2 regions of the Pectobacterium punjabense genome follow, and region 1 is predicted to be linked to the other one. Evidence: predicted binding sites of a transcription regulator. Region 1 holds the regulator's gene; the other holds the start of a gene.
What was found. Region 1 encodes Fur, which represses iron uptake genes when iron is present. Its sites were predicted from a motif close to ATAATAATGAGAACNACTATCAA; they were not measured.

Region 1 (4,216 bases):
AATTTTGGGATCGCGCGTGACTACCAGGGGCAATGTAACCTGCGTTTTGACGACACCAATCCGGTAAAAGAAGATATCGAATACGTTGAGTCGATCAAACGTGACGTCGAGTGGCTGGGTTTTTCATGGAGCGGTAACGTTCGTTATTCTTCTGATTATTTCGATCAACTGCACGCTTATGCGGTTGAGCTGATCGGTAAAGGACTGGCTTACGTTGATGAGCTGACGGCCGATCAGATTCGTGAATATCGTGGCACGTTGACGGCACCGGGTAAAAACAGCCCTTATCGTGACCGTACCGTGCAGGAAAACCTGGCGCTGTTTGAAAAAATGCGCAACGGTGGGTTTGCCGAAGGTACTGCTTGTCTGCGTGCAAAAATCGATATGGCATCATCCTTTATCGTGATGCGCGATCCTGTGTTGTATCGCATTAAGTTCGCCGATCACCACCAGACGGGCAATAAGTGGTGCATCTACCCGATGTATGACTTCACCCACTGCATTTCCGACGCATTGGAAGGAATCACGCATTCGCTGTGTACGCTGGAATTCCAGGATAACCGCCGTTTGTACGATTGGGTACTGGATAACATCACGATTCCTTGTCACCCACGCCAGTACGAATTCTCCCGCCTCAATCTCGAATACGCGATTATGTCCAAGCGTAAGCTGAACCAACTGGTCGTGGAAAACGTGGTTGAAGGCTGGGATGATCCGCGTATGCCGACTATCTCAGGCCTGCGTCGTCGTGGCTATAGTGCGGCTTCCGTCCGTGAATTCTGTGTGCGCATCGGCGTAACGAAGCAGGACAATAACGTGGAAATGGCTGCACTTGAATCCTGCATCCGTGACGATCTGAATGAGAATGCTCCGCGTGCAATGGCAGTGTTAGATCCGGTCAAAGTGGTGATCGAGAATCTGTCTGCTGAGCACGAAGAGTTTGTTGCGATGCCAAATCATCCTAATAAGCCGGAAATGGGCTCACGTCAGGTGGCATTCAGCCGCGAAGTTTACATCGATCGCGCTGACTTCCGCGAAGAAGCCAACAAGCAGTACAAACGTTTGGTGCTGGGTAAAGAAGTGCGTCTGCGTAATGCCTATGTGATCAAAGCCGATCGCATTGAAAAAGACGAGCAGGGCACTATCACCACGATCTATTGCAGTTACGATGCAGAAACGCTGAGCAAAGATCCGGCTGATGGACGTAAAGTGAAAGGCGTCATCCACTGGGTCTCCGCTGCACATGGCGTCCCTGCGGAATTCCGCTTGTACGATCGTCTGTTCAGTGTGGCGAACCCTGGCGCGGCGGATGACTTCCTGTCGACGATTAACCCAGACTCACTGAAAGTGACGCAAGGTTTTGTCGAGGCGAGCTTGGCACAGGCGGAAGTAGAGAAAGCGTATCAGTTTGAGCGCGAAGGTTACTTCTGTGCCGATCGTGTTTACTCCAGTGCAGAACATCTGGTGTTTAACCGAACGGTCGGACTGCGCGATACTTGGGTTGGCTAATGCCACGAAGTAGAAGACAAAAATAAAACCGCCTCGGCGGTTTTATTTTTTGATGCGGTCGATTTATCGTGTGGACTCATGCAGAGTTTCGTCTTCTCGACAATCCCCTTCACTGCAATGCCCATAGAGATACAAACTGTGGTTGGTCAGTTTAATACCGTGTCTTTCTGCGATCTCACGCTGACGTGCTTCGATAGATTCATCGCGGAATTCAATGACTTTGCCACAGTCGAGGCAAATTAGGTGATCGTGATGATGCTGTTGCGTCAGTTCAAAGACGGATTTACCCCCTTCGAAGTTATGACGGGTTACGATGCCTGCATCATCAAACTGGTTGAGTACGCGATAGACGGTAGCAAGACCAATCTCTTCACCCATATCAATCAGTCTCTTATATAAATCTTCCGCACTGACGTGATGACAGACAGGGTCCTGTAGCACTTCCAGTATTTTCAGTCTTGGAAGAGTGACTTTCAGGCCGGCCTTCTTTAATGCGGTATTGTTGTCAGTCATGCGGGTTTAGTCCTGTTGCTTACTTATCAATGGAGGCTGCCTAGCCTATGACATCGGTCGGCTCAAAAAATGTAATTGCGTCTCAATTATAGAACCGCGCATACAAAATGAAAACAAGGGAATGTTAACAATATTGTCCCCATTCATACTACTGATATACAGCGCAGTCCATTGTTGATGAATGAAGAAAGGATGAAGCACGTATAAAACCGATGGGATTATTGTACAGGTTTACTGATAGAAGTTAAAAAAATGTATCAATTATTATGAAAGGTTTTACCTATCGATACTATTTTGGCCCTGATCGAAATTATCAGGGCCAAAATGGCTTAGCCAACCAGCTCTTTTAGATTCAGTTCATCACTGATTTGTTTCACCCACGTCGTTACGCGTTCGCTGGTCAGCTCAGGCTGACGGTCTTCATCGATAGCCAAACCAATGAAGTGATTGTCGTCGGCGAGCCCTTTAGAGGCTTCAAAGTAATAACCTTCAGTTGGCCAGTGGCCGACAATCGTCGCGCCGCGAGGCTCAATGATGTCACGAATGGTGCCCATGGCATCACAGAAATATTCCGCATAGTCTTCCTGATCGCCGCAGCCAAACAAGGCAACCAATTTTCCGGTGAAATCAACCTCTTCCAGCGAAGGGAAGAAGTCATCCCAATCGCACTGAGCTTCACCGTAATACCAGGTTGGAATACCCAACAGCAGAATATCGAAACCTTCGAGGTCCTCTTTGCTGCTTTTGGCGATGTCATGAACATCAGCAACGTTGGTGCCTAACTGCTGTTGGATCGTTTTGGCGATGTTTTCCGTGTTGCCCGTATCACTGCCAAAGAATATTCCGATGAGTGCCATGAATTGAATAACCTCTTGATTCCTAATGGTATGGTGTAATATTTCACCCACTTATCTGTTAATAATAACAGACACTCACATCAGGAGAAACTCGTATCGGTATGGAGGCGTAAATCAAGAGCATGCGAAATGCTGAGGGCAATAAAAGAAACGGAAAACCCTCTCCATGGGCGTTAAAATACCCACCTTAATTGTGTGAGTATGATGTCTTCTGAGATTAGGTCTACACAGCCTTAGTATTATAAAGGTTATTTATTTGCAACACCGTTTCATTTTTTATGAATGATATTTTTATTTTATGGTTTGTTTCAATTGTAATTAAAAGCAGACTTCTGTTTGTGAAAAATAAAAGTCACGGAACGGTACATCCCTATTCAGGGAAATTAAAATGCATACAAAAGATAATGTTTTATCGAATTGAATGCGTGTAACATTTTGCGGGAAAATTCCTAATGAAGAAGATAAGAATTATAACCATTTACAGCTGAAACGATGCAACCTTAAAGAGAAAGGTTTTAGCTTTTTGATGTTAAAGAATAAAATGAAAATGATGCCCAAATTGCTTTGCCAGCCTGGCTGCATACCCACGCCAATCCGCATGGGAAGCGGGTGACCGTCGGTTTGCGTTCAACCCTATGATTAAAAACCTTATATTTATAAAAATAGGCTAATTTATTATCAGTGCGAAAAATTATATTAATAAATATAGCAAGAGTGCTAAATATTCTCTGTATTTAGCCGATGAGTTAGCGTGGTTTTTGAGTTTTCAACTCGGTGAAATGTGAACGCTAGGGAGAAGTGACCTGTTTCATGGTGTGAATTTTCTGATTCATATCGGTTGATTAGCGATAAAAATCTTTTTAACCATTTTCCTGATTTGGAGTGAGCTATGAGACTTATTAAAAATATTGCCATCAGAACCGCTATGCTATGGGTGCTGGGCATTTTTTGTGTTCTTTGGGGCGGCGTATCAATATATACCATGTTCTCTTTTAAAGAGATGACAGCGACCTCGAAAACCAGCACCTTGCTGGTTCAGAACATGAACTTTATCAATCAGGGTAACGATCAATACTTTCGTATGGTAACTCGTCTGGCGCGCGCTGTAGATGCGCGTCGCAGTGGTGATAATGCCACCGCAGATAAAGAGCAGGCCTCCGCGCTCGTCGCGCTGGATAAGCTGAAGTCTGATCTGGTGGCGTTTAATGCTATCGATCATGCGAGTCTGGACGATGCTCTGGTGCAAGCTGTCAGCCGTGACTGGAATAATCTGGTTGTTCAGGGCGTAGAACCGCTTTATCAAAAGGCCGCTGCCAACGCGCTGGATGATTACCAAA
Region 2 (4,216 bases), 1.1 Mb from region 1:
CTGTTCCCATAATTCCATACAAAGCACGGTGCTGTAATAGAGAATAAACAGGCTGATTAAGAGCATCAGGATATTCGACAGGTGAGCGCAAATCTTCTTACCGGATTCTGGCAATCTGTCGGTAAACATGCTGACTGCAATATGTGAGCTAGAACGGTAACTGACGGCTGCGCCTACAAAAGTAAACGTCACCATACAAATAATCGAAATGGGTTCTGGCCAGGATAAGGCTGAATTTAAAACATAACGTGCGAATATGCCGATAGGAATTATTAGCGTCATAATTAATAACGCCAGACCAGAAACCCACATGGCAATACGATAGAGTATATCCATACTTAAGTGATAAGACTGTGCCATTGCGCCACCTATATTCACTTCGCTAAATGAGCAGCGAAGGATAATTGTTAATACGAGGCTATTCATGGTGGCGGATAAATAGCAGGCTATTTATCCGCTCAGATGAGATATTGATTATTGGACGTCGGCGACGGCTTTAATCAGATCCTGGTATTTGGCACCAAACTGATCGCGTACAGGCTGCGTAGCTTTGAAATAGTACTCGGTATCAATTTCATGGAATTGAACGCCACCGGCCTTCATTTTATCCAGAGATTGCTGAGTATACTCATTCCACAGCACGCGCTGTTCTTGCTGCGCTTCTTTCGCCAGCTTCAGGATAAGATCCTGATCTTCTTTGGAAAGCTTGTCCCATTTGGTTTTGGAGTACAGGAACAGCTCCGGAATAATAAAGTGGCGGCTCCAGGTGAAATTCTTGGCAACAGGCATGTAGTTATGTGCGACATAGGTTGGCGGATTATTCTCAGTGCCGTCAATCACGCCGGTTTGCATGCCGCTAAAGACTTCACTGGTGCCCATGGCGATGGAGTTGGCGCCCATGGCTTTCAGCGTTGCGAGAGCGACCTGACTGGTTTGGACGCGAATTTTCATGCCTTTGAGGTCTTCTGGTTTGGCTACTGGCTGCTTGGTGATTAAATTACGCGTTCCCGCGTCCATCCAGCCTAGGAAAACCAATTTTGATTTACTGTTCTGAGTAATCTTATCACCAATTTCCTGCCCGATTTTTCCATCCAGTACTTTATGCAGATGATCTTCATCACGGAAAATATAGGGCAGCGTAAAGACTTCTATTTCCGGTAAAATAGCGGCAACGGGCGTCATTGATACACGAATAATATCAATGGCACCGAGCTGCGCCTGCTCAATCATTTGTTTTTCATCACCTAATACGCCGCCAGGGAAGGTTTTAATTTCCAGTCTGCCACCTGTGGCAGCTTTTAATTTCTCTCCCATTTTCTGTACGGCGACGACATTCGGATATCCTTCAGGGTGAACATCGGAGGCTTTAATTTGTTGCGCCTGAATCGCGTGGCTCATCAGGAGTACAGTAGAACTCAGACAAACGCCGATCAATGTTTTCGACAGCTTCATTGAATTATCTCCAGAGGTAGGGTGACATTATCGATAATCAAATGGTGATTGAAAAAATAAACCTATGAAAAAATAGAATAACTTATGGTGGTACAGTGGTGAGACGACGGCATCCTTGTATGGGATATTATCGTGGTGCGCGTCGGCATTCTCTATGAGTTAAGCTAACCTATTATACAACTTCGTAGAATGACTCGTGTCACAAAAGAAAAAGCTAATATGAAATGCTGTTTTATAGGGGTTTTATTCCTATTTCCCCAATCTCAATATGCGTAACATGGTGTTTTTATTTATCTTATTGTGTGTTTGTGTTTCCATTCATTTCATTTAACCTATCGCCAGCCACCATGAAATGGTGTGATAACTTAATGTCGATCACAAAAGCCTAGCGGTATAACGCTGTGCTCTAAGTGAGTACCTGCGGCTCTCTCCTGAGATATATTTCTGGATGCTATGTTTCATGATTTTTTTATGCATTTCCCAGCGATATGCAGGTAATACCCCTAAAAACCCTGTCAGAACGCAAGAAAAAGTGTGTTATCTGGCGTAAATAATAATGAGAACGACTATCAATTCGTTCAGGGTTTGGTATCATTTCAGGCTGCGTTATTGCGGCATTAATACCTGCGGGTATGTGCACGTTATTGTACAGAACGAATGGTGGAGGCACAGCGTGAAGACGGCTGTCAGTAATACAACTCAACAGGTGTTATCAACCTGGCAAAAAAAACGTGGTGCGTTCAGCGCATTTTCCCGTAGCGTGCTGGTTATCCTGCTGTGTACGGCGGGACTAAGTGGAAATGCGTTTGCAGCGCCGGCAACGACGCCGTTATCGACAGAGAATGCAGCGCCAGCCGCTCAGCCTGCTGCTGCATCCCCTTCTGCCCCCGTGACAACCGATGCACCAGCATCCGCGCTCACGCTTCCGGCCAGTGCTGCACCGGGTACGAATAACCTGATGAAGACTGATTTGTCCGTCTGGGGCATGTACCAGCATGCTGATGCCGTGGTGAAAACGGTGATGATCGGCTTGCTGTTGGCTTCCGTGATTACCTGGGCGATTTTCTTCAGTAAAAGCGTTGAAATGTCTGGCGCGAAACGTCGCCTGCGCCGTGAGTATCTGGCGCTGGAACAGGCGAAAACGCTGGACGATGCGCTGGAAACGGCGGAGGCGTTCAAACCAGGCAGTGTAGCGCAACAGCTATTGGTGGATGCGCAGAACGAACTGGAACTCTCCGCACGTTCGGATGACAACAACGGGATTAAAGAGCGCACCGCGTTTCGTCTGGAACGTCGCGTGGCGGCTACCGGGCGTCATATGGGACGTGGCAATGGCTATCTGGCAACGGTTGGGGCAGTTGCACCGTTTGTGGGGTTGTTCGGTACGGTATGGGGCATCATGAACAGCTTCATCGGTATTGCACAGACGCAAACGACTAACCTGGCGGTGGTTGCACCGGGGATTGCAGAAGCTCTGCTGGCGACGGCGATTGGTCTGGTCGCTGCGATTCCTGCGGTGGTTATCTATAACGTCTTCGCTCGTTCGATTGCTGGCTACAAAGCGACGGTTGGCGATGTGGCGGCACAAGTGTTGCTGTTGCAAAGCCGCGATCTTGACGTTGCCGCCAGCAACGATAACCGGGCGTCTTCAGCAGCGCATAAACTGCGGGTGGGTTAAGTCATGGCGATGCATTTGAAGGAGGACGCGGGTGATGACGGTGAAATGCATGACATCAACGTCACGCCGTTCATTGACGTCATGCTGGTTCTGCTGATCATCTTCATGGTGGCGGCACCGCTGGCAACGGTGGACATTCGTGTCGATCTGCCAGCATCATCAGCAGTACCGCAGCCGCGTCCAGAGAAGCCACTTTATCTGACGGTAAAAGCGGATAAGCAAATGTTTCTGGGGGAAGAGGCGATTAACGAGCAGTCTCTGGCTCAGGTGTTGGATGCGAAAACCAGCGCCAACAAAGAAACAACTATCTTCTTTCAGGCGGATAAAAGCGTTGATTATGAAACTATCATGAGCGTGATGGATTCACTGCGTAAAGCGGGCTACCTCAAGGTTGGCTTGGTTGGTGCGGAAACCGCTGCTGCTAAATAACGCTTGAGAATGGTGTTTTAAGAAGGAATGCGGGATGAAGATCCAAACCGCATTCCTTTTTTTATTTCAGAATGACGTCATTGCCGTGCGAATGCTGGAGAACGCCGCAAACTCTGCACGCAAAAAAGCGACCAAGGCACTATTTCCCGCACTCTTCACCAAGATGCGCGGCAGGGTTAACTCGCCGCGCGGTCATCTTTCTATGCAACGTGGTCGCATGAGTTAGCGCAGACGGTTGCTGCTTTCCACTAGTGAGTTGTAGTTCTTGATGAGCTTATCGGCGCTGCCATCCACCATCCAGCCGGAGTTCTTGGACAGTAGCAGGCGCTCACCTTGGCTGTAGGGGGTTTTATCGCGTATGCGGCGCAGGCGCTCTTTGGCGGACACGCGATAATTTTCCAATGGTGAATCCATTACGGACCATGTTGCGGGTTTTGCGGCGTCGGGCTGCTTGGCCAGTTCGATCAGGGCGTCAGCGTTGTCTTCATAGGCTTTGAGCCGGGCTGTGGCGGTGTTGATGTCGAAGTTATCCTGCGTCAGCATGTTCACCAGCTGTTTGGCGCTGAGCATGGTAGCCATATACCAGTAATTGAACTGACGACCTTCACTCTTCTCAATTTCTGCCAGTTGCTTCAGTTGGCGCTCATCGTTGGCTTC

Region 2: the regulator Fur is predicted to act here: its motif matches at 2,003-2,025, upstream of exbB (tol-pal system-associated acyl-CoA thioesterase).

What each region holds. Positions count from the first base shown of each region.
Region 1 covers NZ_CP038498.1:1,485,187-1,489,402, forward strand. Annotated here, with positions in the region: gene glnS (glutamine--tRNA ligase) at 1-1,509, shown strand, start outside; gene fur (ferric iron uptake transcriptional regulator) at 1,573-2,022, opposite strand; gene fldA (flavodoxin FldA) at 2,352-2,879, opposite strand; gene E2566_RS06645 (methyl-accepting chemotaxis protein) at 3,769-4,216, shown strand, end outside.
Region 2 covers NZ_CP038498.1:427,495-431,710, forward strand. Annotated here, with positions in the region: gene E2566_RS01980 (TRAP transporter small permease) at 1-360, opposite strand, end outside; gene E2566_RS01985 (TRAP transporter substrate-binding protein) at 475-1,452, opposite strand; gene exbB (tol-pal system-associated acyl-CoA thioesterase) at 2,126-3,130, shown strand; gene exbD (TonB system transport protein ExbD) at 3,134-3,559, shown strand; gene E2566_RS02000 (hypothetical protein) at 3,594-3,785, shown strand; gene E2566_RS02005 (YiiG family protein) at 3,782-4,216, opposite strand, start outside.